DNA from 2 places in the Corynebacterium guaraldiae genome. Region 1 is predicted to be linked to the other one. Evidence: predicted binding sites of a transcription regulator. Region 1 holds the regulator's gene; the other holds the start of a gene.
The links. The regulator LexA, encoded in region 1, represses DNA repair genes until DNA is damaged. The targets are predictions, from matches to a motif close to CGAACANNTGTTCG.

Region 1 (15,866 bases):
GTCCCTCGGTGCAGATCGTGCCTCCGCGCTGAAGGCCGTGGAGGAATACCGTGAGAAGGCGGCACGAGTTGCCCAGTGGCGGGGACCAGCCCAGACCAAGGATGGCCATCGCGTGCAGTTGCTGGCCAACGTTGCTGACGGAAACGCAGCCCGCATCGCCTCTGACTCGCAGGCAGAAGGCATTGGCCTATACCGCACGGAGTTGTCCTTCCTCTCTGCCAGCGAGGAACCGACCGTCGAGGAGCAAGCGCGCATCTACGGCAAGGTTTTCAACGCTTTCCCGGAGTCCAAGGTCGTCGTTCGCACGCTCGACGCCGGTTCGGATAAGCCGATTTCCTATGCCACCTTGGACTCGGAAGAAAACCCCGCATTGGGCGTTCGTGGTTTGCGCATCGCCCGCGACAACGAGGCGCTGTTGACTCGTCAGCTCGACGCTATCGCCCAGGCCGCGGAAAAGCGCGGAGATGGGGCTACGACGTGGGTTATGGCGCCGATGGTGGCTACCGCAGTGGAAGCGAAATGGTTCGCTGGTCTGTGCCGCGAGCGCGGTTTGACCGCCGGCGCGATGATTGAGGTTCCCGCCGCAGCCTTGATGGCGGATACCATCATGCCGCATCTCGATTTCGTGTCCATTGGTACCAATGATTTGACGCAGTACACCATGGCCGCGGACCGTCTGTCGCCGCAGCTGGCCTACTTGACCGATCCATGGCAGCCTGCTGTCCTTCGCCTGATTCAGCACACCTGCGTGGTGGGGCGCGATAACAACGTTCCGGTTGGCGTCTGCGGCGAAGCCGCAGCTGATCCCATGCTTGCCTGCGTGTTGACTGGCCTCGGTGTGACTTCGCTGTCGGCGGCGTCGACTGCGGTGGCTGGCGTCGGTGCGCAGCTGGCTGAGCTCAGCCTTGAGCAGTGCCAGAAGATGGCAGAGGCGGCTGTCAACGCCGAAAGCCCAGCGGACGCTCGTGCCGCAGTGATTGCGCTGCTGGAGGAATACCAGTCCGCTTAGAGCGCTGAATTGCACAGGAGGTGTGCGCCCTCATCATGCGGGGTGCACACCTCCTGAATTGATCTATGGGTGAAAGCGCCTACTTGTCCGCGGCGACAATCACTTCGATGCCGTGCTCGCGCAGAGCCTCAACGTAGGAATCGGGGGCGGCGGCGTCGGTAATGACGACATCAATCTCATCGAGTGATGCAAAGCTGACCAAGTAGTCATTGCCCAACTTCGATGAATCACACAGCACGACAACGCGGTGTGCATTGGTGACGAATGCTGACTTGATAGCCGCCTCTTGCGAATCGGCCGTAGAGAGCCCGTGGTCAATGGTTAGCGCATTGGTTCCGATGAAGGCGACGTCGGCACGCATCAGGGCCATGGTGCGAAGCGCAGTGTCACCGACGACGGCCTGGGTAATCGCGCGCACGGTGCCACCCAGCAGCTGGACGTCAGATACCCCGTTGCTGGCTAGTGAAAGAGCGATCGGGAGACTATTCGACACAATGCTGAATTGCCCGGCCGAGTAGCGCTGGCCTATGAGATCGGCAAGCGCATTCGTGGTGGTTCCGGCATCGAGAAAGATGCTGCCGCCGTCGGGAAGCTGCTCCAGTGCGGCGCGTGCGATTGCCATTTTGGCGCCCGTGGCCGAACGTTGGCGAGTATCAAGGGTGAATTCGGCGGTCTGGAAGGATTGGGAGGCGACTGCACCGCCATGAACTCGGTGCACAACTCCCTCTCGGTCCAAGACTGCGAGATCGCGGCGAATCGTCTCAGCGGTGACATCGAAGCGCTCGGAGAGCTCGGTGACATTGACTCGTCCTTCTACAGCGGTCAATGACGCAATTTGTCGGCGACGCTCTTCTGCGTACATGGTTCCTCCAAATGAAGTCTGCCTGTGGTGGTCACTGCGCCCGCCGGTGAAGGAAAACGGGGCTGGGGCATGTGAACGAAAAGAACAACGGATGTTGTGGCGATACTTCTATTGTCCCACTGAATGCGAACAAAACGGAACTAAACAAAGAAAAGCTCACATCGAACGCGTGCCTTAGTCACTAAAACCTACGGTTGTACTGCAAGTATCCGAATGTGTGATCTCGGACGCTAAAACGGTCGAAATCGGGCATGTACACACACAAGGGGGTAAAAAGAAACAATCCCCCAGTCCGGTTCGCCCGCACCGAGTGGGTGATTGGTGTGGAGCGGGGAAGGCCTGAGGGAGCGCTGAGGTGGATGGTTTCTAGAGTTTGCGGAACACGGATACTACTTTGCCCATGATTTCGGCTTCATCGCCCTTGATGGGTGAGTAAGCGTCATTGTGGGGGAGGAGCCATACACCGGAGGAATCTCGGTGAAATTCCTTCACGGTCGCTTCTTCGCCATCCAAAAGTGCGGCTACGAACTCGCCTTCTTCTGCAACAGACTGCGAGCGAATAATAACCCAATCCCCGTTGAGGATTCCTGCATCCTGCATTGAATCTCCCACGACTTGCAGCATATATAGTTCGCCGCTGCCTAGGATTTCACCCGGCATGGGGAAGTAGGCGTCGATGTTCTCCTCGGCGGTGATGGGGGAACCAGCAGCAATGCGGCCCACAACAGGAATGTAGTTTGGGGTGGCGGCGTCTTCGGGTGCGTCAGGGGTGGAGGTTCCCGATGGTGCGATTGCCTGCCCGGTCTTTCGTCCGGGCTTTTTGGGGTCGTCGGCGCCGGGGAAATGGCGCACATCAACAGCTCGTGGCTTGTTTGGATCGCGGCGAAGGAAGCCCTTCTCTTCCAGCTGCTTTAACTGATAGGCCACGGACGAGGTGGACTGGAGGCCTGTTGCGTCACCGATTTCGCGGATGCTTGGCGGATAGCCGCGCAACATTACGGCGTCATGGATTACTTCCAAGATGCGGCGTTGGCGAGGGGAAAGTGAATCGAGGGAAGGGTGGTCGCTTCGCTTCGGATTGCGGGCCATTCTTGCTCCTAGGAACTGTCGGGATGTGCAGAGTTGATGTGCGCGGCTTTGGCGTGCCGGACATAAGTGGGAGTGGGCTGCTGGTGATACTTCCGCTTCCCTTTTTAGCACGGAAAGAAAAAATGTTCGACTAACGCCGCCCGAGTGTGGACAAATTTTCGAAGGCCTGCTATAAATCGAACATACACACCAAATCGAACGGTTGATCGAAGGTGATGTTCGAAGATGTCGGGCTTGGTTCGTACACTTCGGGCATTGTCTCAATGAATAAGGAAGACCTAGAAAGGAACCGTCATGGCTATCGCATTAAACAATGCCTCTGTACTGCGCGGGGTGGCCCTCGAGAAGTCTAGCAATCGGACTGTGCTAGTGCCGCCAGCGGCGGTCTGGGATCCCGCTCAGTCTCGGTCGCTCACGTCTGATGCCCCGCGCAACCTTCCATATGGGCCGTCTCGTGTTCGAACTCTTGCCGTAAACGATAGAACACAGTGCCGTCCAGAAATTCCGGTGAATTCCCAGGTTTCGGCCGCCGGGGCAACATCGGGCAGCCGTCGTAGTCGGTCGAACGTAGGTAACTATGTGCTCGGAGCAGTCTTTGGCGCCGCGGTATTCATCGGCACAGTATGGGGTGGCCTCAGTATCGATAGTGAGGTTGACAGTGCGAGCACCTCTTCGACCACGACGGTCGTGTCTTTGCGCTAGAATTCCTTGGGCCAGCAGCATGTGCGCATTGGTCGAAAGGAAGGATACGGCACTGTGTATTGCCCGTTCTGTCACAACGAACAATCACGCGTTATTGACTCGCGCGTAATCGACAGCGGAACCTCGATCCGGCGGCGTCGCGAATGCGCCGCGTGCAAAGGTCGCTTCACCACCATCGAGAAGGCAGTCTTGTCAGTAGTCAAGCGAAATGGCTTGGCTGAGCCTTTCAGTCGCGACAAGCTGATCCGAGGCGTCAAACGCGCATGCCAGGGGCGCGACGTTAGCGATGATGCTTTGAAGAAGCTCGCTCAAGAAGTTGAAGAGACCGTGCGCAGTCACGGCTCCTCGCAAGTCAACGCCAATGACATCGGCCTTGCCATCCTGGAACCTCTGCGAGATCTCGATGAAGTGGCCTACCTGCGCTTTGCGTCCGTGTATAAGTCTTTTGAAAGCGCCGACGACTTTGAATCAGAAATCCGCCTCATGCGTCGGCGCGACCGCGATAGCTTTTAGCGTAATTTATCCACTGCCTTTTGGATTCTCCTCAAAGACACCGCGTGGGCAGTGCCCAGGCGTTGTGCGAAGAGCGATACGCGCAGTTCCTCAATCATCCAGTAGATGTCTTTAACCTCTCGCGTCTTTTCGCGGCCAGGAGGCAGGGAACGCAACCGATTGGCCACATAGGCTTTGGCCTCGTCGACGTCTGCCTGCCGGTCAGCATCGCGGTCCGGATCCACGTTCATTTCCTCAAGCCTGATGCGCGAGGCCTGGATATAGCGCGGTAGATGGCGCAGATGTTGGATCCCGTGGACGGTGATGGCGTGCGCGGGCAACAGGAAATTGAGCTGGGCCCGAATATCATCGATGGCCAGCCCCTCCCAGTGCTTCAGCTCAGCATTCAGATTGGAATACTCTGCCAGGCCCGGCGCAATTGCAACGACTGCCTGGCGCACTCTGCCCGGGACCTCCGGTTTGACCGCGTTGAGCAATGCATTGAAGTCACCGGGGGTGCGCACCGGGCCGCCCTTTTCCATCATGATGTCGCGTACTGCGGCTACCCGGGCATCGCTGACAAGTCCTTCCGCCCCGCCGTGGGGGTAGGAGTCGACGGCTACCCGCTGCTGTAGAGGAAGCCCTTTGACCATCTGCTGCGTATTCACCGTAATTTCTCGGAGCAGCAAGGTTAGGGTGGTGGTGATCATGGAGGCGTCGGCAGCCGCCTTGGTGGGATGGACCTTGAGCGCCACGCCGTCCTTGGTCGCTACGAGCGCGGGGTAGGCGGTGACCTCATGCCCATCGACGACGGTTACCACTTCCTCATCGATGGCGCCGAGCGTATCCTCCGTCCATTCCTTGACCGCAGTGGATTCGGCGGCGCGGCCAACGCGCGAGACCGAGGAGGAAATGTGGCCGGCTTGGCGTTGGACTAGAGCCTGCAGGTTGCGGTCTGAGTCGATGACCTTGCCCCGCTTGTCCACTGCGGCATAGTTCATGCGCAGATGCGGAGGGAGCTGGTCGGGGCGGAAATCGCCGGCATTGATGCCTTGGCCGCCCATCTCTTGCAAAACCGCAGCGAGTTGCTCGGTGAGCGCGCCCTCATAGGGCAAGAGCTTGGGCAGCGCGCGTTCAGCGAACTCGGGTGCCGGAACCACGGTGCGTCGAAGAGCCTTCGGCAGCGAGCGAATGAGCTCAGTTACGAGCTCTAGACGTAGGCCCGGTACCAGCCAATCGAAGCCTTCTGTGTCCAACCCCGCGAGGAGCGGGACGGGAACCATGAGTGTGACACCGTCGAGCGGGTCTCCCGGCTCGAACTTGTAGGACAAGTCGTAGTCGATGCTTCCCTTCAACCAGCGGTCGGGGAAGGCATCCTCGGTGACATCGTGGTCCTCCTCAAGGAGTGCTTCTGGGTCGAAGTCCAAGGAATGCTTGTTCTTCTGCTTTTTCCACCAGGAATCGAAATGCCGGGCGGTGGTGACAGACGCAGGGATGCGCTGATCGTAGAAATCGAAGAGAGTGTCTTCGTCCACGACGAGTCCGCGCCGGCGGGCCTTCTCCTCATATTCGGAGGCCTCGGCGAGTTTGCGCTTGTTGTCGTGGAAGAAGTGGTGGTGGGTGGTCCAGTCGCCGTCGACTAGCGCGTTACGGATGAACATATCGCGCGCTGCCTCAGGATCCACGCGGTGATAGGGCACGGTCCGGTCGGCGACAACAGTGACGCCATAAAGCGTCGAGCGTTGGGTGACGACCGCAGAGCCGCGCTTTCGCGACCACGTCGGGTCAGAATAGTTGTGCTTCAGCAAATCCTTCGCCAGCTTTTCAACCCATGCTGGGTCGATGGCAGCAACGTCGCGCGCCCACAGGCGCGACGTTTCCACCAACTCAGCCGCCATGACGAACTCGGGCGGTTTCTTTGCCAGTGCCGATCCGGGGAAGACGAGGAAGCGGGTATTGCGTGCACCAATGAACTCCTTAGAGTTGCCATCACGCGCGCCGATATTAGACAACAGTCCAGAAAGCAAGGCCATATGGATGTCATCGGGGCGACGCTCTGTGCTTTCCTGGGCTTTCCACCCGAGCTGCTTGGCGACGTCCCGCAGCTGCCGCACCAGATCGAACCACTCGCGGATGCGCATATAGTGCAGGAAGTCGGCCTTCATCCGTTTGCGGAAAGCATTGCCGCTCATCTCATCGCGAGCTTCCTGGACAAAGTCCCACAGGTTGAGCATGGCCACAAAGTCGGAGGTTTTATCCTTGAAGCGGGCATGTGCCTGGTCGGCTTGAGCTTGCTTGTCGCTCGGCCGCTCGCGCACATCTTGGATCGTCATGGCAGCAACGATGACCATGACGTCGTGGAGACACCCGGAAGTCTTGGCCTCGACCAGCATGCGGGCCATGCGTGGATCTACGGGGATGCGGGCAAGATCGCGGCCTATTCGGGTCAGGACAGGTAGTCCGTCTTTTTCTTTGCCCTCGAGGGCGCCCAGTTCGTGCAGAAGAAGTAGGCCGTCTCGTACGGCCTTCGGCTCAGGGGCTTGGACGAAGGGGAAGTCAGCAATGTCCCCAAGGCGCAGCGAAATCATCTGTAGGATGACGCTGGCCAGGTTGGTGCGCAGAATCTCGGGATCCGTAAACTCCGGGCGGGATAGGAAATCCTGCTCGCTGTACAGGCGGATGGCGATGCCATCCGCAACGCGGCCACAGCGGCCCGAGCGCTGGTTGGCGCTTGCCTGGGAGATCGGCTCGATGGGGAGGCGCTGCACCTTGGTGCGCGTGGAATAGCGCGATATACGCGCCGTTCCCGTATCCACGACGTAGCGAATGCCTGGCACCGTCAATGAGGTTTCAGCAATGTTGGTGGAGAGCACGATGCGCCGTCCGCGGTGCGAGCGGAAGACGCGGTGTTGTTCCTGGTTGGACAGGCGTCCGAAGAGCGGAGTGACCTCCACGTTGCGCCAGTGGCGCCCTTCTATGGCTTCCATGGCGTCGCGGATATCGCGCTCTCCGGGGAAGAAGCACAGAATATCTCCTTCGCCTTCGGCCATGAGCTCCTCGATGGCTTCGCAGAGGGCGTCGAGAGGATCGAGGTCGATGGTCTTGCCACCCGATTCGACCTCGAGCGGGCGGTAGCGGATCTCCACGGGGTAGGTGCGCCCGGAGACCTCGATGATGGGGGCAGGATTGCCCTCAGCGTCCGCGAAGTGTTCGGCGAAGCGCTCGGGATCAATCGTTGCTGAGGTGATGATGACCTTCAGATCCGAACGCTTGGGAAGCAGCCGCTTGAGGTAGCCCAAGAGGAAGTCGATGTTGAGTGAGCGCTCGTGTGCCTCATCGATGATGATCGTGTCGTAGGCATTGAGGAAACGGTCGCGCTGCATCTCTGCCAGCAGGATGCCGTCGGTCATGAGCTTCACGGCGGTGGTGGAGGAGACTTTGTCATCGAAGCGAATGGCATAGCCGACTGTCTCCCCGATCGACTGATCAAGTTCTTCTGCAATGCGCTCGGCGACGGTACGCGCTGCTAGTCGCCGCGGCTGGGTATGGCCAATGAGCCCCCGCCGGCCGCGGCCGAGTTCCAGGCAGATTTTTGGAATCTGTGTGGTCTTTCCCGAACCGGTTTCACCAGCGATGATGACTACCTGATTCTTTTCGATCGCCGCGGCGATATCGTCGCGGCGTCCGGTGACGGGAAGCTGCTCGGGGTAGGTAATCGGCGGCACGTTGGCATCGATGGTGCTCACCTTGTCTTGGGCGGCTGTGATATCGGCCTGGATCGCAGCAAGGGCCTTAGGAGAGCGAGCCTTGCGCAGGCGGCGACGGAATGCGCGCTCATCACTCAAAGAAACTGTTGTGAGAGCGCCGTAAAGATCTTCGCGAGTAGCAGTCATAGTTGACCTAAAAGTCTACTCGGAAGGCTATTCGCTCACAGGTCCAGGTAGAGAAATTGGTACCCTCGTGGTGACTGTGTGAACAATGATTAAAGAAGGGCACAATCAATGACTAATCCTTTTGGTTCGAATCCGGAGGACAACGGCTCCAACGGAGGGTTCGGAAGCAACCCGCAGAACGGCCCCGGTAATTCCTCCGGGAACACAGGTGGACTTCCAAAGTATGAACCCACCAGCCACCCAGAAGACCAGGCTGGTTTCGGTCAATCCGGAAACTATGGCAACTATGGCAACTATGGCGGTGGAGCTTACGGCTCTCAGTCCTATGGTGGGTACGATGCTGGCCAGCCGGGTTATGCCGGTGCGAGCTATGGGAATAGCTCCGGTCAAGAGGGCCTCGGCCCAGGTGCCGGTCCGGCCTATACGGGCCCAGTCAGCGCTATCGAAGCGATCAAATGGGGATTCAAGGCCGCGCTCGGCAACGCACTTTTGTGGGTGCTGGGCGCCGTCGTCGTGCTTGCTATTCAGTTTGTCCCACAAATTGGAATCAGCGTTGGTGCGCAGAACGCCGATGGGGCGGAGACCTCCGTCATGTTGGACCTCTTCTCCTTCGCGGTGTCCATCCTGTCCTTTGTCATTTCTCTGGTCGTCTATCGTTTGGCCTACCGTGAAATCGATAAGCCGAGCCCCACATGGGGAACCCTGTTCCAGGGGGTCCGGTGGGTGCCGCCACTCGTAGTGAACCTTGTTTTGGGTGTTCTTGTCGCGATTTCCATCGTCATCGTGGTCGTCGTTCTGTTTGTTGTCGGCCTGGGTGGAGTCTCTTCGATGGATCTCCAGAATCCGGAGCAACTCAGCCAGAGCGATGTTTTCGCGCTCGTTGGCTCCATCTTTGGTGGGCTCCTTGTAGTGATGCTGATTGCGCTGTTTATTCAGCCCTTCTTTACCCTCATGCCCTGGTTGGCAGCCGATACCTCCTCGATCGGCGAGGCTTTCTCCCAGGGACTCAAGCTGGGCAAGGAAAACTACAGCCACCTTTTGCTGTTTATTGTCCTGTCTGGCCTCTTGGGTTTCGCGTCCCTTATTACCTTGGGCTTGGCTCTGATTATTATCGCGCCGGCCCTTCAGCTGGCGACAGCGCACCTGTGTCGTCAGTGCCAGGGTCGTTATGCTCCCGCAGCTTAAGGTCTAAACCAGACCTATAACGCAACGCCGCCTAAGCTTTCCGCTTGTTTAGCCACCGCCTACCGAGGCGGGTCGGGCTACCAGAGGTAAGCCGAAGGCGGCGTTGTAGTTTTAAAAGCCATCAGAGTTGGGGGCTTGAATTACGAGGCCGGGAAAAGGGCTCGGGAGCGTTCCGCAGCGTCCTGGAAGGCGGCGGTGACCAAAGAGCCAAAGGCGCGAAATTCATCAGCGCGGGCAGCAGACGATCGAAAAACGAGTCCAACCTGGCGCTCCGCCGTTACCGTGGGGGCGAAACGGGCGACCGCAAGCTGCGGGTTTTGGCATTCCGTTGCGAGCGCTGATTCAGGGACAAGGGTAGTGCCTAGATTCCCCATGACGAGCTGCAGGATAGTAGTCAGCGATGATGCTCGGGTGACGGCATTGGTGGCTTCGGAGGGGTTCACCTTGGCGCGACGGCATAGGTCGAGGACTTGGTCGCGGAGGCAGTGGCCGTCGTCAAGCAGCAAAAGGTCAAGGCCTGCAAGCTCTTCGAGCGTGAGATCCTCGCGCCCCGCGAGCGGGTGCCCTGCCGGTGTTACGACGGTAAAGGATTCGCTATAGAGAGGAGTCTCGACCATCCCGGTGGCCTCGGTGGGCAGTGCGGCCACAGCGAGGTCTAAGCTGCCCTCGCGCAGCTTGTCTAACAGGTGTTGAGTCTGCTCCTCGACGAAGCGTGGTTCTAGATCGGGGTAGGTTTCGCTGATGGATTTCAGCAGCCCCGGCAAAATATAGGGCGCGATGGTGGGGATGATTCCGATGGTGAGGGGGCCAGTTAACGTACCGCTTGCACCGTGGGCTTGGCTGAGGAAGGCATCGGAAGCTTCGAGCGTTGCCTTGGCGTAGGGGAGGAGCGCCTCGCCGGTGGACGTCACGATGACTTTGCGGGTAGAGCGCTCGATGAGCTGGACGCCCAAGCCTTGTTCGAGGGCGACGAGTGCTTGGGAGAGCGAAGGCTGGGAGATATCGAGTTTGGCGGCCGCGGAGCCAAAGTGTTTGTTCTCCGCAATCGTGACGAAGGTGCGCAACTGGGCGAGGGTTGGGCGATACTCCTTATTGTTCATGCCTATAACTCTAACATCTCTAATTCGTCAGGCCTATTGACGTGTGAGAGGGTTCGTGGCATACTTAACAAGCGAGCGGCTGCGTACCAGCTAAAAGGCAAAATGGTGTGTGGTCGTAGAGATTTACATCACTTTTGTGCATTGTTGTGACTATTGAAGGAGTTGAATCTTCTATGCCTATCTTGACCGTTGGTGAGAAGTTCCCAGAGTTCGAACTGACTGCGCTGAAGGGCGGCGACCTCCACGACGTCAACGCTAACCAGCCGGAGGATTACTTCGAGCAGGTGTCTTTGGACAAGTACCAGGGGATGTGGAAGGTTGTATTCTTCTACCCGAAGGACTTCACCTTTGTGTGCCCGACTGAGATCGCAGCCTTCGGCAAGCTGGATGAGGAATTCCAGGACCGCGATACCCAGATCCTCGGCGGCTCCACCGACAATGAGTTTGCGCACTTCAACTGGCGTGCAACCCACCCGGAGCTGAAGGAAGTCCCGTTCCCGATGTTCTCTGATATTCGCCACGACCTCATCCGAGCCCTCGGTGTGGAGAACGCCGACGGCGTTGCTGACCGCGCAACTTTCATCATTGACCCGGACGGTGTTATCCAGTTCGTGTCCGTGACCCCGGACGCTGTGGGCCGCAACGTTGATGAGGTTCTGCGCGTGCTCGATGCGCTGCAGTCCGAAGAGGTTTGTGCCTGCAACTGGGAGGCTAATGACCCGACGAAGAACATCGACAAGCTCGAGGTCGTTCAGTCCGCACTGTAAGACATCGCTAAGCACAACCGTCCAACCATAAAGGAGTTACTCAGTGTCCATCGACAACCTGAAGTCCGCACTTCCGGCGTATGCCAAGGATCAGAAGCTCAACATCGGTACGCTGACGCGTACGACCGAGCTGAATGAGGAGCAGCTGTGGGGCAGCTTGGTCGCTGCTGCGGCCGCCACCCGTAATGATCTGGTCCTGAAGGAGATTCTTGAGGAAGCCCGCGAGCACCTCAGCGAAGAGGCAGTTGACGCAGCTCTCGGCTCCGCCACGGTGATGGCTATGAATAACGTGGCCTACCGCGCAAAGAGCTGGTTGGGCGATGATTTCGCGCAGGTCAAGTTCGGTCTGCGCATGAACATCATTGCTAAGCCTGGCGTAGACAAGGCAACGTTTGAGCTGTGGAGCACCGTTGTCTCTGCTATCAATGGCTGCGAGCACTGCCTGACTGCACACGCCAATACTCTGTTGGAGGAGGGCGTGACCAAGGAGCAGATTTGGGAAGGCGTCAAGGTCGCAGGCGTTGTTCAGGCTGTGGCGCAGGCGCTGCAGGCTGAGGCTGTGCGCTCCGCTGAGTAGATAAACAGCATGCCTTCTTAGGCGCACGATAGAAAGTCCCACTCCCGTGATTATGTACAGGGGAGTGGGACTTTTTGTGCCTCAAAGGGCTGGGGAGGTTTGCGGCCTTCTAGCCGATGACCCCGCCGAAGGCAACGCCGATGCCATAGGTAATGGCTAGCCCGAGCGCTCCACCAATGACGAGGCGGAAGACGGAACGTGCGGCATTTGTACCGGCGAGGCGAGCAGACACGTAGCCCGTAATCGCCAGGGCAATGAGAGTGATCACGGCGACGACTGCTGCGGCCATGCTCATCGGGGCTATAAAGATTGACAGGAGGGGTAGCGCTGCACCGGCAAGGAAAGATGCTGCCGACCAGAAAGCGGCGTGCCAAGGGTTCGTCAGGTCCTCACCATCGATGCCCATCTCCAGCCTCAGGTGTGCCTCCAAGAGCCTATCTTTGGCGGCGATCTCATGTGCGGCGGTGTCTGCGGTAGCGGTGTTCATGCCGTAGTCAGCCAACATGGATACGAGTTCGGCGTGTTCTTGTTCAGGAAGCTCCGCCAGTTCGCGAGTCTCCTTATCTATCATCATCCGTTCGGAGTCACGCTGCGCTGACACCGAGACGTATTCTCCCAGCGCCATCGACGCGGCTCCCGATACGGTTGCGGCCAAGCCGGCGGTGAGGATGGCGCTTGCCGACGCCCCCGACCCCACGACGCCGAGCAGAAGTGCAGCGACGGAGACGATGCCGTCATTGGCGCCGAGAACTCCCGCCCGAAGGGAATTTAACCGCGCGTTGTGTGAATCGCCATGGGGCTCGTTGACATGGTGTGCCATTTCCAGCTCCTTGAATCCTAGAGAACTGCTCTTACTCCAGTATCGTCGCTGGTCAGAGTCCTGTGAAGCGTGTATAGGCTTCGCTGTGTGTAGGGAGTGAAGGCTTAGGTAATCGTTCCCGTCCACTCACCGCAGGGGATGCCGTCCACTGACAGGCCCATCGTGAAGACTTCCTCTTTGAGATCAAAGTGGGCGGTGGGCAGCGTGATTGCGAGTGCCTCGGGGGAGTAGTTGTATTGATAATCAACTGGACGGTGGGCGTCCCTCGTGTCTTCTCCGTATGAAGCGATCTCCATCGAGCTGAGGTTGGCTTGCTCGAAGTGGGCGATGAGCTGAAGGTCGAGGGTGTGCAGCTTAAAGACGACGTCACGGTGGTGGGGCATGCCTCCGAGGAGCCAATGCACAGTGACTGAGTCCTCATGCGTCTCAAAACTAACGCCGGCAAGGTGGATGCTGGTGGCTGGGGATTTTGGGTTAGTCATAGTGGCGCCCACTGTACTCCCCATGTCGCTACTTGAAATCGAGGGAAAAGTATTCAGATTTGGTTAAGTGCAGAACCTTTTCAAAGAGCCAGCAAAAGAGCAGCGCAAGGGCGAGGGGAAGTACGACATAAACGAAGGTAATGATCATCACGTTGCCGGCGCTCCATCCCCACCCTTCGTAATTGAGAGCCGCCAGCGGGCCCATGAGTCCGGAAATTCCGAAACCGGCGGAGATTGGTGTGCCCGAGATCCCTAGAGCGCCACCAACTGCGCCCAGGATTGCGGCGGAGCAAATGACGGGAAGGAAGGTGACCGGCTTGGACAACATATTGGCCATCTGCACTTTGGGAGAGCCCAGAACATGCAGGATGGAGGTGGCGAAGCCGTTTACGCGCCAGCCGGCAACGAGGAGCGTGAAACCTGCGGCAACGGCCCCGAGGTTGGCGGTGCCAGAGGCGATGCCGTCGATAAAGATGGCGGTAGCAATGCCGACGGTGGAGACTGGGGAGACGATCATGACTGCAAAAAGAACGGCGAGGACTATGCCCATGAGGACCGGCTGCAAAGTTGTCGGACCGTTCACGAGGTCACCAAGCCACAGCGTAAAGACCTTGACGATGGGGAAGGTGACGACCCATCCGATGCTGCCTGCAACGAGCGTCACGATGGTGGAAAGCAACAAGATGGAGTAATTCTTGAGCCTATCGCCGATGAAGAGGAGCAAACCAACTGCCATGGCTGCGGTTAATCCAGAGTTGATGACGAGCCCGGTGCCTTTGAGGAAGAAGCCGCCTTCGGGATTGACGGTGGCCACCCCGGAGCCGCAGAAGGAAGCAATGCCCACGGCTGCGGTCTGAATCGGTGTCATCTTGAATTCGATGCCTACGAGGACACCAATCATCACAGGTAAAAGGCTGGCGGCTAGACCCGTCAGCGCTATTACGGTGGACGCGCCGGACCAGAAGGGGAGCAGCGCCTTGGCCAACTCGCCGAGCAAGGCCTGCGGGACGAGCGACACGACGACGGCGATCGAGATGCCGTTGAGAACCTTCATGGTGAAGGATCCGAGAGCGAGATGCTCGGCCGCGGGCGCGGCGCTGGCGTGGGGGATGGGGGAAAGCTGGCGTTCGTCGATCTGCTGTGGCGTGCTCATTCCCCAATCATACGCATAATATGCGGTTGACGGAGAATAATAACAAAGAAAGGGCGTATTTAAATTCCCTAGTATTCCACGCGTAGTTCGGACAGCCGGACTTCACCAGCCTCATCGGAGGCATCCAAATCGACAGTGCCAACGATGTGGTAGGAGTTGTCCCCCTCTGGGTCCTTGAGGATCTGCCGGACGGTCCACGATCGTGAACCCCCGACGCCACGAGCCCCTGAGCCCTTGTCGCCCTTGTCCAGGACAAAGTACTCCGGCCCCCGTGCTGCTGGCCCAGTATCGATGTCATCGTAGTCATCGAAGTAGTCATCGAGAGCTTGGCCAAAGTCGGGGATCTCCTCCAAATAATCCAACAAATCTGCCAAGCGATCTTCCTTCTCCAAGGCAAAGAGCTGCGCGAGCCGGAAGAAGTAGTTGCGCACCATGATGCCAAAGGCGCGCTGATTGGCTGTCAAGGCGGTGGGATCCTCAACGCCGAAGGCCAATTCGCGGTCCAAATCCGCCTGGGAAATGGGGGAGTCCTCGCCGGCCATTTCAGCCCACTCGTCGACGAGAGAAGAATCAACCTGGCGGATAAGTTCTCCGAGCCAGACGATGATGTCTTCGAGCTCCTCGGTAAGGAACTCGGCAGGGATCGACTGCTTGAGCGTGCGCCAAGCATCAGTGAGGTAGCGCAGGATGACGCCTTCAGAGCGGGCGAGTCCGTAGGTGGCGACAAGGTCGGAGAAGGTCATGGCGCTCTCTAGCATGTCGCGAACCACAGACTTAGGACGCAGCTCAAATTCCTTGGCCCAAGGATTGGTTTCGCAAAAAGTGTCGTAGGCCTGCTCCAAGAGCTCTTCGAGTGGCTTCGGCCAGGTGATGTCTTCCACGATGGCCATGCGTTCGGTGTAGTCCACCCCGTCTGCTTTGAGCGCCGCGATCTCCTCGCCACGGCGTTGCTTTTGCTGAGCAATTAGGACTTGGCGAGGATCATCGAGCACCGCCTCGAAGACCGAGATGACGTCGAGGGCATAGGTGTCCGATTCCGGATCCAGCAAGGTGAGTGCCGCCAACGCGAAGGGCCCCAAAGGTTGGTTCAAGGCGAAATCGCGCGGCATTTCCCGCACCACGTGGTACGGGCGTCCATAGATGTCGAGACCCTTGGTGGATTTTTGGACCACGCCTGAATTGAGAAGCCCTCGAAACAGGCTCAGCGCCGTTAAGATGTCTTCGTTCTGGCGCGCACGCGTGTTGTGACTCGTACGCAGCAGGTGTTTTAGGTGTTCGTAACCGTTGCCGTGGCGGGCGAGCACATTGAGCAGCATGGAATTGGAGACCCGGAATTGGGAAGTGAGCTGCTCCGGTTCGGCGTCGATAAGCCGGGCATAGGTCTGCTCCGACCAAGAGACCTCACCGTCGCGCGCGGACTTCTTCTTCAGTTTCTTTAGGCGCGCCGGGTCATCGCCCACGCGCCGCCGCGCTTTGGCGTTTTCGATCTCGTGCTCCGGCGCCTCTACGACGACCGTGCCTTCCGTGTCATAGCCTGCGCGGCCGGCGCGACCGGCAATCTGGTGAAACTCGCGGGACTTGAGGATCCGCTGACGGGTTCCGTCATACTTGGCCAGGCCCGTCATCAACACCGTGCGGATCGGAACATTGATGCCAACACCTAAGGTATCCGTTCCGCAAATGATCTTGAGTAGACCCTTTTGGGCCAGCCGCTCCACCAAGCGCCGATACTTCG
Region 2 (15,866 bases), on a different contig from region 1:
GTGCACCGGGGATCTCCACGCGCTCAGCAATCTCGTCCTGCGCCGCGGTCTGGACCAAGATGTCGGAATATGCCGCTGGCAGCGCCGCCTCGTCGAGGACGTAGTCACCACGGATCTCCTCCGGCAGCTTGGCCAGCGCGCCAAAGTCGGGGAAGGTGAGGAGGAGGGCGTCGGCAGGCACCAGCGCTGCGAGCGCCCCACCGGAGGAATATCCCCACACCGTCACGCGGTTGGCCCTATGGTCGCGCGCATAATCGACGGCCGCCTGAACCGACTGAACCATCTCCGCCACGGTGTGCTCCGGCGCCAACGGATAATCGACATCAATGATCGTCGTGCCCGACAACTGCGCTGCGGCAGCAACTTCGGGCCGCCATTGCATTTCTAGCGCCTTGCCGTCACCGCGCCACCAGCCGCCGGAGTGCAGCGACACCGCCCAGCGACCATTCGGCTCGGACGGTCTAAAAATCGCTCCAACCTCAGAGCCTTCAACGCTCACGCCTTCCGTAAAAACGGTGCCGGGCAGCGAGTGATCCACCGCGGATCCCAGCACCATCATGGAGGCCTGCACGATACGGTCCGGCAGCAGCGCGCAATAGCGGTCCGCCTCCGGCGAACCTCCACCGGCCCACGGCGGGCGGAAATCCGGCAGCGGGTAGTGCACCTCCATGTAGGAGGAGAGCTGCTCGAGCTGTTGTTCTGGACTTAGCTGGCGATCCTGGCCGCCGATATTCCACTCACTCATGGCCCCCAAGGGTACTACCAGATGGTGACGCGCTCCTCTGGGACCAGTCCACCCTCGACATCAAAAGCCTCGTAGAATTCGTCGATGTTCTCGGCGATGATGTTGCAGCGGAACTCCGCCGGCGAGTGCGGGTCAATGGCCAAGTACTGCGTGGCCATCTCCGGACGAATAGCAGTGCGCCACACGCGCGCCCACGCCAGGAAGAAGCGCTGCAGACCGGTGTACTCGTGCTTTGCCAATTCCGGCTCAGCGCCCTCTGCCTCAAAGGGCGCGACCTGGCCGTTGATGTCCAAGCCCTTGTCGGCGCAGTAGTTCTTGTAGGCCACCACAGCAATCCCCAGTCCACCCAGGTCACCGATGTTCTCACCCAGGGTGAAACTGCCGTTGACGCCTGCGGAATCGGTGCCTTCCAGCACCTTCGGCACCTGCCCTTGGAACTGGTCCACCAGCTTCGCGGTCAGCTTCTCGAAGGCCGCGCGGTCCTCATCCGTCCACCAGGAGTTGAGGTTGCCCTGGCCGTCATACTGCGAGCCCTGATCATCAAAGCCATGCCCAATCTCGTGGCCAATCACCGCGCCGATGGCACCGAAGTTCTCCGCCGCGTCCGCGTCCGGGTTGTAGAACGGCGGGCGCAGAATCGCCGCCGGGAAGGTGATGTCATTAACTACTGGGTTGTAGAAGGCATTGACCGTCTGCGGGGTTGCGAACCACTCGTCGCGGTCGGCCGGCTTGCCAATCTTGGCCAGCTCATAATCGTGGCTCCACGCGCTGCCTGCGCGCACATTGGCCACCAGGTCCGCACCCTTGGGTGAAAACTCTAGGTCGGAATAGTCACGCCAGGTCTCCGGATAACCAATCTTGGCCTTGAACTGCAAGAGCTTCTCCAGCGCGCGCTCACGAGTGGCCGGGGTCATCCACTCCAGCTGCGAAATCCTCTCGCGGTACGCGGAGGTAAGGTACCCCACCAGCTCATCCATCTCGGACTTCGAGGATGGAGGGAAGTGCTTGTCCACGAAGACCTTGCCAATCTCCTGGCCCACCATGTTCTCTGCCAGGCCCACGGCGCGCTTCCAGCGGTCACGCTGCTCGGTAGCGCCGGAAAGCTTGGTTCCGTAGAACTCGAAATTCTTCCTACCGATCTCCTCAGTAAGGTACGGCGCGCGCGACAGCAGAATGTGCCACGTGGCCCACAGCTGCCAATCCGCCATGCGGCCGGCGGTAAACAGACCCTCCAGGTGCTCAAAATACGACGGCATCATGGCCACCGCGCGGTGCTCCGGCAGTGCCCCACCGTTCAGGATGGCGCGGGTGATGCTGGGCAGCTTGGCGACGTCCACCGGGTTATACGTCTTCACCGCATCACGCGAGGCCACGACATCCCAATGCCCTGCAGCAATTTCCTTTTCCAGATTCACGATGCGCGTAGCGGCCGCTTCCGCGCCCAGCCCGAAGAGGCGAGCCGGATCCAGGAATCCAAGCATCGCTGCGACGTGCTTCTCGTAGGCCTCAAGCGTCTCCGCGTGGGCTTCCTCGCGGTAATAAGCCTCATCTGGAAGGCCCAGGCCGGACTGGATAATGTAGGCCACTGCCTCCTCGGAGCCGGAGTCCTTTTCTACCCAGAAGGTAACCGGGGCGCCGACGCCCTCGCGCTCCAGCACGCCCAGGTTGTGCGCCAGCTCTTCCGGGTCCGCCGCCACCAGCTTGTCCAAATCTTCGGCCAAAGGCGCCGTTCCCGCAGCGTTCACTCCCTCAACGTCCATGTGGGAGGAATACACGATCCCCGGACGGCCTTCGTCTTCCTTAACGATGTCATGGACGAGTTCCTCGGCTTCGTCGCGAAGCGCGTGAAAAGTCCCGTCAACACCGCGGTCATCGGGAATAACGTGGGACTCGATCCAGGGGCCATTAACAAACTGATACAGATCCTTCATGCACTTCACTCTATGTCAGATGTACCCGTTAGTGTGGTGTGCATGACTTCTTATCGTTTCCCGCCAGCGAAGATGACGGGGCCGTTTTTCGCTGTGCTTGGGGTGACCCTCCTCGTGCTCGGCACGCCCGCCGTCCTCAGCCTGGCGCTGCCGGACCACGATCCTGAAACCGAGCCTGTTGTCCTCGACGATCCTGAGTGGCGTCTGCCTATCGACGGCGTCGAATGCAGCGTGAACTACGATTCCGTGGCCAACCAGGCGTGGGATTGCGGCGATACCTTGGTCGAGGCCTACCTCACCTCTGATGTCGACGATGACGAGCTGGCCCTGCGCCGAGCTGTGCGCGCCACGACCTTCGGGTCGATGCCGAAAGAAGAAGTAGAAAACCAAGACGGCATCCTCGTACTGCGAACGTATACATACATCCCGGTCGTTGCCTTTAGCGTGGCCAAGGACGATCTCAACTACGAGCTCGTCTTTTCAGACGGAAACCCAGAAGAAATCGCCGATCAGTTTATGGAGGCCTTCAAGTGAGCAAGATCTTCCGCGTGGCGCTGTGGGTCATCATTGGTATCTGCCTGCCTGCAGCTCTGATCAATCTGTTTGGTGCTTTCCTCGTTGCCCCGCTGCCGGGCCTAATAAGCCTGTTGATCGGCTTTGCTTTCTTGGTGCTGGGGCTGTATCTGTGGCACCTCAGCCCGATGTGGGCGCGACCTGCCAAGGGATGGGCCACAGCCAGCGTGCTGTGGGGAGCCGGCACCGCGGTGTCTTTGGCGCTCCTATCAGCACTTCCGTTCAGCTCCCTCACCAAGGGCGTGGGATGGGAAGAATCCATGATGTCATGGTCCGGAGCTTATCCGGAGGAGTTCGCCAAGGCGCTGGGCGTGGTTTTTGTATTACTCAGTTTCCGCCAGCTCAACCGCCCTTGGCATGGTTTCATCGTCGGCGCGCTTGTGGGCTGGGGTTTCGAGGTCTTTGAGAACGTCCTCTACGCCTCTCTCGGCGCCGTCATGCACCCGACGTCTGATTGGATTGGCATGCTACAGATGTGGGGGCTCCGCCTTGTGGCGGGCCCAGGCCTACACATGTCACTGACGGCCATCGCAGGCTTTGGCATCGGCTGGGCCATTTACGCCGCCCACAAAACGTGGTGGTGGCGCCTCGGAGTGGGCGTGGGCGCGCTTTTTGTTTCCTTCTGTCTCCACTTCGCGTGGAACTACATGTGGGATGAGACATGGCAGCTGGTCACGCAGTACATCGTGGTCGCGCTCATTCTCTACCCCATCGTCATCACCCTGGGGCTTCGCGCCCACCGCCTAGCCAAGGCGGACGATACCTACTCGCACTCGCCCGGCTCAGCCAGCCTGCGCTGAATTAGTCAAACTGCCCCTGCAGGACAGCCACGGCGTCAAGCGGAGTTACGTGATAGGAAATGGGGTTCTGGTTTGCGCCGGCCATGAGGGCGTGGGCGCAGGAGTGGCCCGCCCCCATCATGTGGCCGAGCTCGTGAGCGATGGTTCCCTGAAGCGCCTCTGGGTACTGAGCGGTGGCCGCCTTGATGAAGAGCATCCCGTGGTCCGGGTAGGCCGTACCCTGGACGTAACCATTCGGCTCCGGCTTATAGATGATGGCGATGGTGTCATCATCGGCCTCGGACGGCGCTACTTCCTTCAGAGAAGCCTTGCCGTCGAGAGCATCGTTCCACTCAGCTACCGCGGCATCGAGCTGCTCGCGGTAGGGGAAGTTATCCGCCACCTTGTACTTGAGCACGCCGCTCTTGAAGTAGGAAGGAACGGAATCAGCATCGTGCAGAATCGACGGATCCGGAACCGGCTTTCCTTCGTTTGCCAACTTAGTGATGGAGGCGCATGTAGCAGGGGAAATGAGCGAACGAGTTTGGTCGCTCTTCGCCGAAGCTGACGGGGCAACGGTCAAAGCCACAACAGCAATGGCCGCGATGGACAGGGCCTTACGCATAGGGAATTACCTTTCGGGTTAGTAACCGCTTATTTGGTAGCCGAGAATATATTAATTTCTCAGTTTCCGCAAAGGTAAAACTTAGCTAAACCCGTGGCCAATCAGCACACGTGCGATGAACTAGGCACAGCGCGCTTCAGCTCCGCACACGCCCTATCGCGCAGGTCCTGAGGGGGCGTCGGCAAGTTCGGCGCTTGCGGCTGTACCTCCACCGCACCGAGCACATCTGCGGTGAGATCCGCGGGAGATCCATAGGTATTTGCCGCCACACTATACCCAGGACCGAAAGAGGCGCTCGCATGCACCTGCCGGTCATCTGACCACCCAAATTTCGTTCCGATAATGCCTGGAATCCGCGCGGTGCCGAAGTCCTGACGATATCCGTCGAATGCCACAGGCGCTGCCGTCGCCATACCTTTCATGAGCGGTGCAGCAACTGGGTCGCCAAATATCACCCCAATAAAGCGAGCGAGATCCTCCGTCGACGTCGTGGTATTGCCCCAGTAACCGTTGTGATGGGTCTCCCCCAAGCGATATTCCCCGATGATGGAAGGTATGGCCTGCGGATACTTCCGCTCCAGATCGCTAGCGGTGCCATCCTCAGAGAAGCGAACCATGTTTTCCACCCGCGCTTTATCCTCCGGCGCGCCATATTTCAGGACCCACATTCCTAGGTACAGCTTCGCGAGGGATAGCGCAGGACGAGACTCGTGGCCATTTCCAGTGGAAACCGAGTTTCCGTCGGCATAGCGCACGGTCATTTGAGTGCGTGGCGGAACCTTCCCAGGATCAAACGTCAGGGCCTGGGCGGATGGCGCAGCGACGGTCGCTAGCGCAAGACCAGCAATAAGGGAGCGGAGTTTAAGCACTTTCATAGATTAACTCAAGCCACAGCTTCAACAGGCTTGATTGGTACATAAGCGCCGCTGCCCAAGGGATTCAGCGCGCACCCGTCCCCACGCTAGGGTTCGAACAGTAATTTTATTAGCTTCTTACCCAACAAGCCCCTCCCAACGAAGCTCAAAGCGGCGGAAGGCTGGGTAAATGCAATATCAATAGGCACATTCACCTCTCTAATCACAACTTTCCGCCAGGGTATAGACTTTCCAAACGGTACAGAATAAACTCATTTTTCGAAAAGGGATTCGGACAGTGGGGGTTCGGTCCTTCTCAATATCTCTAACAAAAGAGGGGGTTGAATTGTCTTCCGCTACAGAAACCGTTGTTTCCTATTTTTCTCATTCCAATCCGAACGACCCGGTCTGCATGAGAGGTAAAGCCATACGCCAAGCAGACTACGAATTTTGGTCTAGCATCCTTCCCGCCTTGGACGAGGACTCAGATACAGCGTGCATGCGCCTTGGGCTAAAGACCGGCAAAGCGGCCGGGGCGGTTGCTCGCATAATCATGGGGATTTACCGATTGAAAGAGCTACCCCAGCTCAAGGCCCTGCAAGATGCAGATTTTTTGCTGGACTTACCCGCCTTGATTGCCATCGACCAGGTCATGGCTAAACTCGGCCAACCTTCCACTGAGGTAGTGGCCGCCATTGACGCTGCGTTGGCCCGTTGGCTTACACCTACGAAGCCAAATCAGGTATTTCCCACCACGTCGCAGATTCGTCGTCGCATGCGTGACCTTGTCAAGGTCCATGACGACTCCATCGCAGTGGAGGATAAACGCACAAAGAATCGATATTCCATTCTCACCCGCGACCAACGCGCCACCATAGAACTAGAGGTGGATAGCAGCGTTGGAATCATCATCCATGAGGCCATTAAGGCAGCTGCTGAAAAGCATGAAGTCTCGATGGCAGAAGCACTAATCCTTTTAACGACTGGAAAGGTAGAACCAGAAGCTGCCCGAGTAGTGCTCCACACTTATCAAGCGAGTGACGTCGAAGACGCGCCAGTATATGTAGAAGGGCACGGCTGGCAGGTAGAGAAAATCCCAGCACAAGCCGTAACGAAAAGGGACTTGAGCACCAAGCCAGAAGCCACTAATGGCTACGGACCAGCCACGTTGGTTCGCAAATATGTTGAAGGGCGCGATGGCACATGCCGTGCAGCTGGCTGCGGAATGCCGGCGTGGCTGTGTCAGTTAGACCACCGTATTAACTACGCCGATGGTGGGCCAACGCATCCGGACAACATGGTGGCGTTGTGCCAGCATCACCACAACATGAAGACCGATGGGCGGGCGTTCTATTTTTTGGACCCCGATACCGGGGATGTGGTCTGGCTCTTTGAGGATGGAACCTGGGCAATCACGGAACCTTCCGGGCCACTAGCACCAAAGAACAAGCGCTGGGCGCGAAGCGTTGCGCAAGATATTGAAGGTTACCGCGCTAGGAAGCACCGGGAAGCTCAGGAGCTGAAAGCCGAGCTAGACCAAGAACAGCAAGCAAACACAAATAAGAAGACCGCTTATGGCAAGGGAGATGAAGAAATCCCCTTCTAGATAACTAGGTTCGTCGCTTAAAACGACGAAACACATTGGTGCTCGGCTTAGAGGAGGTAATTGAGGTCCGCCGCATCCAGCCCGCATTCAGCGAGCACCACACTGTCGCCGCGGTGTGGAATACCTTCGGCATCCCACTGGGCTTGGGCGGCGGGGGTATGGGCGCGGCCCGTACTGTTGACCACCCGCCACCAGGGCAGATCCGCGCTTTTCGACATCACCCAGCCCACATACCGCGCACCGACCCCTACGACTTTGGCGATCTCTCCGTAGGTGGAGACGTTGCCAGGCGGAATGCGGAGAACGACCTCCGCAACCCTAGAGCTCGATGGGTTCTTCGGGGGCATCCTCGACCTCGCACAAGGTAAGCGTCGCACCCGTGGAATCCTCAATCAGGCACAATCGGCCGAATGGTGAGTCGTGGGGCTCGCGGATAACCTGCCCGCCATTCTCCACAACAGCCTTCGCTGCTTGGTCGATGTCCCGCACACCCAAGTATGTTTGCCAGAAACTCGGCAAACCTTCCGCATGCCAGAACCCAGCGAAGGCAGCGCCTTCTTCCTCCGCAACTGCATAATGCTCATCACCACGGATTTCCCAATCGAAGAGCTCACCATAAAAGTCCAGCGCTGAGTGAAAATCCTCCGAGACCGTCAGCTCGTGCCACACCGGGGTGCCAGGCTCACCGCCGGCGACGAAGCGGTCGAGCTCCGGCTGCGTCAAGCCAAACATGGCACCGGACTTGTCGAGTACGAGCGCCAGCGGGGCACCTAAAGCGAGGATTTTTCCGCCGAGTTGTTCTACTCGGGCGCAATCGGCTTCCAAGTCGCGGGAGAGGAAATAGGTAGCCCAGGTGTCCTGGCCCGGAACAATTTCTGCAATCGGCAGACCTTGAAGACGGGCGATGCCATCTTCGAATTCCCAGCCCAGCACGGCCGAGTAAAACTTCTCGGAGGCCTTCACATCAGAACTGGCCAGAGTAATCCAGTAGGGCATTCCTACTTCAGCTTCAAAAGCGGGCATTAAAGGTTCCTCCACTTCTCCGGGTCGAAGTCATCATCGGCGGTAGCCTCATCAAAATAATCGTCGTCGTCTTCGACGACGCGGGCGCAAGTGTCGGAGACGCAGATGACGTCGCCAAGCGCCAGCGTTGCTCCGCGCTGCTTAGTTACTTCCCCATTGACGGTGACCTGACCCTGCTCGATGAGTTCTTTGGCCTCACCCCCGGTCGCGACCAAGGAAGCCAGTTTGAGGAACTGACCGAGCTTAATTGATTCTCCCTTAATTGAGACTTCTAGCATGTTGACCAGCATACCCAGCTCAAAGCGCAAGAATTCCCTCTGCCAGAATGATGACGCCAAGCAGGGCAAACACGACTCCGCTGAAGATATCTACCCCGGCGGAGTTCTTTGCCATCCACTTCGCCACCGCACGGGTGCACAACGCAACGCCGACAAAAATAATGAGGCTTTCAATAATCAGCACAGAACCAACCGTGGCATTCGCGCTCAAGCCCATGCCCGGATCGATGAAGTTGGCGAAGATAGCGCCGAAGAAGATGAGCACCTTGGGATTAGAAAGATCGCTGACCAGGCCCATGCGGTACGCCGTGCCGAGTCTGATTATGCCGTCCGGGGTGAACCCGCGCGGTTGAGGATTCATGGTTGCTGGAGCACGACGCTCTTTAATGCCGCTGCTTATTGCAGAAAATGCCATCCATAGCAGATAGCTACCGCCGGCAATCTGCAGCGCCACAAGGATTTCAGGATGGGCCGAAATCAGCGCGGTAAGCCCCGCCAGCGAAGCAACGGTCCATATCATCAAGCCAGTCGTGCTACCTATTGCGGCCCACACCGCTGCACGCGTGGAACGCGCACCCAAACGAATAATCTGAACCACATCTGGCCCCGGCGAAGCCATCGCCGCGAACCACACACCCATCAAGGCCACTATGGCGCTGAAAGCCACCTAACACCCCCATACTCACATGCGTTTTCACTAACACATGCCACTATAAGAGGCGTCTCACCTGCAGCGAAACAGGTAAATTAGCTTTGCGTACGCGGCTTAATAGTCATGGTGTCAATGTTGACGTGCTCCGGCAGGGACGCCACCCAACGCACTGCCTCAGCGATGTCTTCTGCGGTGAGGTTGAGCTCGCCGTCATAAACTTGTGCGGCACGTTTGGCGTCACCCCGAAAACGATTGAGGGAAAACTCCTCCGTGGCTACACGGCCCGGGTCAAGTTCGGTAACGCGAACGCCGTGCTCTTCAATACGCAGTGCACGAGAAATCACGCGGACGCCATGCTTGGCGGCGTTGTAACCGGAACCGCCCTCGTAGACGTTCCACCCGGCCACGGATCCCATGTTGATAATGAGCCCGCCCCGCAGCTTCGGCATGAGAGCCTGGATCATCCGAACGGTGCCAAGGACGTTGACGTCATACATCCACTGCCAATCCTCGATGGTGGTGTCCACGAGGGGCTCCAGGCCCTTAGCGCCACCGGCGTTGTTGACCAAGAGGTCAATGCGGTCGAGGTGGGAAACGAACTCGGCCACGGACTCGTCCGAGGTTACGTCGAGGGCATATGCCTCGCCGCCGATGTCGTTCGCGAGGGCCTCAAGGCGCTCGACGCGCCGCGCGCCGACGACGACACGCCAGCCGTCAGCCGCCAACGCTCTTGCCGACGCCTCCCCAATCCCCGAAGACGCTCCTGTAACGACTGCCACTTTTTCCATGCGCCCTAGGATAGGGCTTCTTCCAGCTCGGCGCAGATGTTTTCGACGATTCCACTCTTGAAATCAGCCGGGGTGAAGGTGCCATCCTTCATGTCGGTATTTAGCGAGATATCCAACTGAGTGCGCAGCTGCGGCATGGAGAAGTTCGCCATGATAAGGCGCCACGCCTCTACCGCGCGGATGCCGCCGCTGAAGCTGTAGCCCACGTAAGCAATCGGCTTGCCTACCCACTCGGCACCGAGGGAATCAACGGCGTTCTTGAACGCGCCCGGCACGGAGTGGTTGTACTCCGGGGTGACGAAGATAAAGGCATCGCAGGAATCGATAGCATCGGACCAGGCCTGCACATTCGGGTCCTCGTAGTTTTTGTTTGCCGCCATAGGAATGACAGAGGTGGTGAGGATCGGGACATCGAAAGCCTTGAGGTCAATGAGCTCGTAGTCCACGTCGCGGCCCTGAGCGAGGTCGGTGACCCACTGGGCGATGGCCAGCCCGGCGCGGTCGTCGCGGGTAGAGCCGAGGATGATGCCGATTTTCGCCATTAAAGTACCTTTCTTAATTTGTTAACGCGTCAACGTCTGAGGGTACGCCGATATGTCGACGCAATCGACAAGTCACCCAGATATGTCGAAAATTCTAGAAAAAATCGACATATCCGCTCAACATGTCTATTCTTTTACCATGCCAACCTATAGCCCGGACACCCCCTACAATGGGCTTCCGCCCCTCCCACCAGCAGAAGTGGTGGAAACCGTTCCCGTGCTTAAGGCCATCATCGATGCTAAGGAAAAACTGGCTGAACTGCGTACGGCCTGCCAGCTCATTCCCAACCCGGAGATCATCACCTCAACGATTCCACTGCGTGAGGCTCGTGCTTCCTCCGAGATTGAGAACATCGTCACCACGAATGACGAGCTCTTCCGTGCGGCGTGGCACGTCGATGCTGAGCCGACTCCTGCCACCAAGGAGGCTCTTCGCTATAACGCCGCGCTCCACGCTGGACTTTCCTCGCTATCGCAGCGACCTCTATCCGAGAAGACGGCAAAAATCGTATGCAGCACCCTTCTAGATACTCAGGCCGAGGTGCGTTCACTTCCGGGCACATTTATCGGTAACCCTGTAACGAAGGAGCGGCTCTACACCCCACCTGAAGGAAAGGAGATTATCGAGGGCCATCTCGCAGCGTGGGAGGACTATATATATTGCAGCCACGACGTTGATTCCCTCGTAAAGATGGCACTGCTTCACTATCAATTTGAAGCAATCCATCCTTTCTACGATGGCAATGGGCGCACTGGACGAATCCTTAACGTCCTCTACCTCATTCAAGAAGATCTTCTTGAGCTGCCGGTTTTATACCTGTCCGGGTATATCGTCGACAACAAAGCAGACTACTATCGCTATCTCAACGCTGTTACAGCCAAGGGAGCATGGCAAGACTGGCTTCTCTTTATGATCCGCGGCGTTCACGCAGCGGCTGCCGACGCCTCCTCGATGATTACCCAGCTTCGGGCTATCCAGGAAAACACTGCGCAACGAATACGTTCTGCGGGCGTGATTAACCATCCCCTCGAGATGGCCGAGCTCATTCTTATCAAGCCCTATGTACGCATTACTGACGTGGTAGAGATGGGCTTCGTCAAACGCCAAACTGCCAGCGCGTGGCTGGCACATCTCGTAGATTTAGGAATCCTCGAAGAAATCCAACAAGGCCGCTCCAAGGTTTTCCTTCACCGTGCCGCTCTCGATGTTCTGACTCGAGACTAAGACGAGGGAATAGGATGGCTGACATGCATCACCCAGACGAAGGATCCTTTGAGCGCATGACCAGCGGGCAGTGGTTCATGCCCGGTGTCAACGAGGAGGTCAGCGCCGAACATCGACGCGGCTTCCTGCTGGTCAAGGAGCTCAATGAGCTGCACAACACCAACCCAGAGCGCGCGAAGGAGATCTTGCGAGAGCTGCTTTCGCCCGAGTCCGAGGTTCCCGGGCTGCACGTCCCGCTCAACTTGGAGTATGGCTGCAATGTGACCATCGGAAAGGGCGTCTTCATCAACTTTGGCGCGACGATCCTGGCGCAGGCGCCTGTAACCCTCGGAAATCACGTCATGATCGGTCCGAACTGCTCGCTTATTACCGTGGGGCATCCTGTCAACGACCATGAGATGCGAGCAGAAGGTTGGGAGATTGCGAAACCTATCAGCGTCGGCGATAACACGTGGTTTGGTGCCAATGTCACTGTGCTGCCGGGCGTGACAATCGGCAAGAACTGCGTCGTGGGAGCGGGCACGCTGGTGACTAAGGATATCCCGGATAACTCGCTGGTCTTGGGCTCACCGGGACGTGTGGTGCGCAAGCTGGAGGACAACGAAGATAGGTGGGAGCGCTAGGATCTCGATGTTTGATCTCAAGGCGATCGGCAAAGGACTCCCCGTCCTAGAGACTATTGATTCGCTTCCTTCCGAAGGCCACGTCGTCGTCCAGGCCCCGCCCGGCACGGGTAAGACCACGCTCGTTCCGCCGGCGTTGGCGAACCAGGCAAACGGCAAGGTTCTCGTCACCGCACCACGCCGCGTGGCGGTGCGTGCCGCGGCCAACCGCTTGCAGGAGTTGTCAGGCCAGCGCATCGGCTATGCGGTGCGCGGTGATTCCCGCAAAGGCGCGGACGTCGAGTTTGTTACCCCAGGTGTTTTGTTACGCCGACTGTTGCGGGATCCGGAACTCACTGGTGTTGATTCCGTAGCCATCGACGAGGTGCATGAACGCCAGCTCGATACCGATCTGGTGCTGGGCATGTGCTTGGAGTTGGCTCAGCTCCGCGATGATTTCCGGGTCATTGCCATGTCCGCGACTGTCGACGCCTCTCGCTTCTCCCAGCTCATGGGAGGGGCGCCGATCCATTCCACCGAGGCCGTAACGTACCCGCTCGACATTTCCTATGAACCGATTCCGGGACGTGCCGCGGGCGATCGAGACTTTTGGAAAAGCGTGGCCAAGGTTGCCGCGCGGCAGCACGAGTCCACTCTGGTCTTTGTGCCGGGTGTGCGCGAGGTCAACCTGGTGTGTGATGCCTTGAGCGGCCACAACGTTTTCCCACTCCACGGCCGCCAAACCACGCAGGAGCAGGACGCGGCCCTGTATACGCGAGAACAGCGCATCGTGGTGGCGACGTCTATTGCGGAGTCCTCGCTGACCGTGCCGGGCGTGCGCACCGTCATCGATGCTGGATTGTCCCGCGTTCCCAAGCGGGATGCGCAGCGCGGGATGAGTGGGTTGGTGACGGTGTCGACGTCGAAAAGCAGCGCCGATCAGCGCGCTGGACGTGCCGGGCGTGAGGCGCCGGGTACCGTCGTCCGTTGCTATTCGCAGGAGGATTACCAGCACTTTTCTCCGCACGTGATTCCAGAAATCCTTTCCGCGGACCTCACGCAGGCAGCGCTGTTTATGGACTGTTGGGGCGCGGGACCGGACTTCCCCTTGCTTGATCAACCGCCGAAGGCCGCGCTTGCCGACGCCCACCGCACCCTAGATCTGCTTCATGCCACTGAAGAGTTGGCGCTTTTGCCGGTGCACCCGCGATGGGGCGCGGCACTGTTGAAGTACGGTGCGGGGGCAGCACGCACGATTGCTCGTCTGGATGATTCGGACCCGAAGCGGCTTGCCCGCCTGGTGCCCGACAAGGGGCCGGTGGACCCAGGCGTGGTGGTCGCTACCGCTTTCCCAGAGTTCGTGGCTAAGCGCGTGGGTGACAAGGAGTACTTGTTAGCGAGCGGTACCCGCGCGCGGCTACTCAACGGTGAACAGGGAGCTGACTGGTTGGCGGTGGCTGAGGTGTCGTTGGCGCAATCCGGTAACGCCGTCATTCGTGAAGCAGTGCCTATCGCGGACAAGGATGCGCTCGAGATCGTCGGCGTCACGGAGGAGACGCGAGCGTTTCTCGACGGCTCCAAGGTCCGCGGCGTGCGCGTGCGTGCGGCAGGTGCCATCGTGTTGTCGGAGACGCCAGTGAAGGTCTCCGGCGATGAGGCGGTGGAGGCACTGCGCAAGTCCGGACAGGGCTTAAGCTTGTTCCACTTCAGCGAGAAGGCCCAGAACCTGCGGGAACGTCTGCGGCATCTGTATCGGGCCTACGGAGAGCCCTGGCCAGATATCGACAATGCCAACCTTGAGTGGCTGGATCCGGAGCTGCATGAGTTGGCGATTGGCGGGCGCCCAGACATGTATCCGGCGCTGCAACGATTGCTTCCGTGGCCCGAAGCCAGCCGCTTGGACGAGCTCGCGCCGGAGCGTTTGCCGGTGCCGTCCGGGCGTGATGCAAAGATTGATTGGTCCGGCGAGCGCCCGGTGGTTTCCATCAAGTTGCAGGAGTGTTTTGGTTTGGCGGAGTCCCCCGAATACTGCGGCCACCGCGTGCAATTCCATCTACTGTCTCCCGCCGGGCGGCCGCTTGCTGTGACCGATGACTTGGCCAGCTTCTGGTCCGGGCCCTATGCCGGGGTGCGCGCCGACATGCGCGGGCGCTACCCCAAACACCCGTGGCCCGAGGACCCGTGGAATGCGGTAGCAACCGCAAAGACGAAGAACCGGATTTAACCCCACTGCTGCCAGGCCAGGTACACGCTCATCACCACGACGAGCGTGAGGAGTGCATAGCGGATGAGCTTGGTGCCGCCGCCGAGGACGGTTCGCGCGCCCAGCTGCGCGCCGAGGATATTTGCTGCTGCCAGAACTAAGGCCAGGCCCCATACCACGTGCCCGCCCAGAATGAAGGCGATGAGCGCGCCAACGTTGGTGCACGTGTTGACCACCTTGGACATCGCGGCGGAAGTAAGGAAGTTCTGGGAGAAGATGGCTGTAAATGCCATGATGAGGAACATGCCGGTGCCGGGGCCAAAGACGCCATCGTAGAAGGCAATGGCCGCCACGGCGGCTAACCCCGCCCACGTGCGCCAACCGCCGCGGATTCCCTCTCCTTCGCCGCTTCCGAAGCTTGGACGGAAAGCAACGAAGGTACCCACCGCCACCATGAGCACGATGATGACTGGGCGCATGATGTCTTTGTCGATGAGCGCGACCGCCGTGGCGCCGAGGCTGGAGCATGCAAGGGCAAGAAGGCCCATACGGATGAGCTCACCCTTCGGCGGGCGGACTTTCTTGACGAGCGTAATGGCCGCTGACGCTGTGCCAGATACCGCCGCCACCTTGTTTGTGGCTAGGGCGGCGGCGGGAGCAAGCTGCGGTGCCACCGCCATGATGAGCGGAATAAGGACGAGGCCGCCGCCACCAATAACGGCGTCGATCCATCCGGCCACGGCAGCTCCAATAGTGAGAATCGCCCAACCACTCAATCCAAAGCCCATGACCATCATTAAACTCGATTGCATGTCTGTGCGTGCAAGGTGGGCCATCGTTGCCCCGGGATCTGTGGCTCTCGGGGCAGTATTCAGCTACCTGCACGTGCCCGCCGCCTGGATTCTGGGCGCCATCGTGGTCTCCGGCGCCATGGCACTGACGACGGGCAAGGAACTCACCGTCAACGATCGCTTCTATGCTGTCGCTCGCGGTTTCATCGGAATGATGGCGGGCATACCGCTGACTCTTGTGCCTGCCTCCACCCTCATTGGCTTTGTGCCGGCTGCGGTGACGATGTCCCTTATCACCGTGCTTATCGGTGTCGCCGGCGGTGTTCTGCTACACCGCTCACAGCCGAAGGATATTTCCTGGGAGACGGGCATTTTATCCATGCTGCCCGGCGGGGCCTCGCTCATGCCCGCGCTGGCTAGCGAGCTGGGTGCGGACTACCGCTACGTGGCGCTGACGCAATATCTGCGCCTTCTGGCGGTGTCGGTATCGCTCCCTTTGGTGGTTTCTTTGTTAGATGCTCCTGCGGGCGAAGGCGTCGACATGAGCGTTGACGGCGAGGTCACGTGGTGGATTGTGCTGCTGACCCTCGCTATCGCCGTGGTTGGTGAGAAGCTAGGCAAGCTCGTGCGTTTGCCTGCGGCTGCGGTG

Region 2: a site for LexA is predicted at 5,788-5,801, ahead of ACUY3D_RS06310 (HNH endonuclease signature motif containing protein). Genes of this name have one in related genera too.

The regions. Positions count from the first base shown of each region.
Region 1 is NZ_JBRBAU010000004.1:97,174-113,039, reverse strand. It holds gene ptsP (phosphoenolpyruvate--protein phosphotransferase) at 1-1,009, shown strand, start outside; gene sugR (transcriptional regulator SugR) at 1,089-1,871, opposite strand; gene lexA (transcriptional repressor LexA) at 2,238-2,960, opposite strand; gene nrdR (transcriptional regulator NrdR) at 3,717-4,175, shown strand; gene hrpA (ATP-dependent RNA helicase HrpA) at 4,172-8,047, opposite strand; gene ACUY3D_RS04530 (hypothetical protein) at 8,156-9,232, shown strand; gene ACUY3D_RS04525 (hydrogen peroxide-inducible genes activator) at 9,373-10,332, opposite strand; gene ACUY3D_RS04520 (peroxiredoxin) at 10,506-11,099, shown strand; gene ahpD (alkylhydroperoxidase, AhpD family) at 11,143-11,676, shown strand; gene ACUY3D_RS04510 (VIT1/CCC1 transporter family protein) at 11,786-12,496, opposite strand; gene ACUY3D_RS04505 (hypothetical protein) at 12,601-12,978, opposite strand; gene ACUY3D_RS04500 (PTS sugar transporter subunit IIC) at 13,007-14,032, opposite strand; gene ACUY3D_RS04495 (DEAD/DEAH box helicase) at 14,200-15,866, opposite strand, start outside.
Region 2 is NZ_JBRBAU010000006.1:96,408-112,273, forward strand. It holds gene ACUY3D_RS06280 (alpha/beta hydrolase) at 1-745, opposite strand, end outside; gene ACUY3D_RS06285 (M13 family metallopeptidase) at 760-2,676, opposite strand; gene ACUY3D_RS06290 (hypothetical protein) at 2,719-3,210, shown strand; gene ACUY3D_RS06295 (PrsW family glutamic-type intramembrane protease) at 3,207-4,049, shown strand; gene ACUY3D_RS06300 (zinc metalloprotease) at 4,051-4,653, opposite strand; gene ACUY3D_RS06305 (hypothetical protein) at 4,755-5,528, opposite strand; gene ACUY3D_RS06310 (HNH endonuclease signature motif containing protein) at 5,806-7,113, shown strand; gene ACUY3D_RS06315 (MGMT family protein) at 7,161-7,460, opposite strand; gene ACUY3D_RS06320 (VOC family protein) at 7,432-8,136, opposite strand; gene ACUY3D_RS06325 (RNA-binding S4 domain-containing protein) at 8,136-8,414, opposite strand; gene ACUY3D_RS06330 (LysE family translocator) at 8,434-9,081, opposite strand; gene ACUY3D_RS06335 (SDR family oxidoreductase) at 9,162-9,854, opposite strand; gene ACUY3D_RS06340 (NADPH-dependent FMN reductase) at 9,860-10,396, opposite strand; gene ACUY3D_RS06345 (Fic family protein) at 10,479-11,621, shown strand; gene ACUY3D_RS06350 (sugar O-acetyltransferase) at 11,645-12,244, shown strand; gene ACUY3D_RS06355 (ATP-dependent RNA helicase) at 12,252-14,447, shown strand; gene ACUY3D_RS06360 (TSUP family transporter) at 14,444-15,220, opposite strand; gene ACUY3D_RS06365 (AbrB family protein) at 15,237-15,866, shown strand, end outside.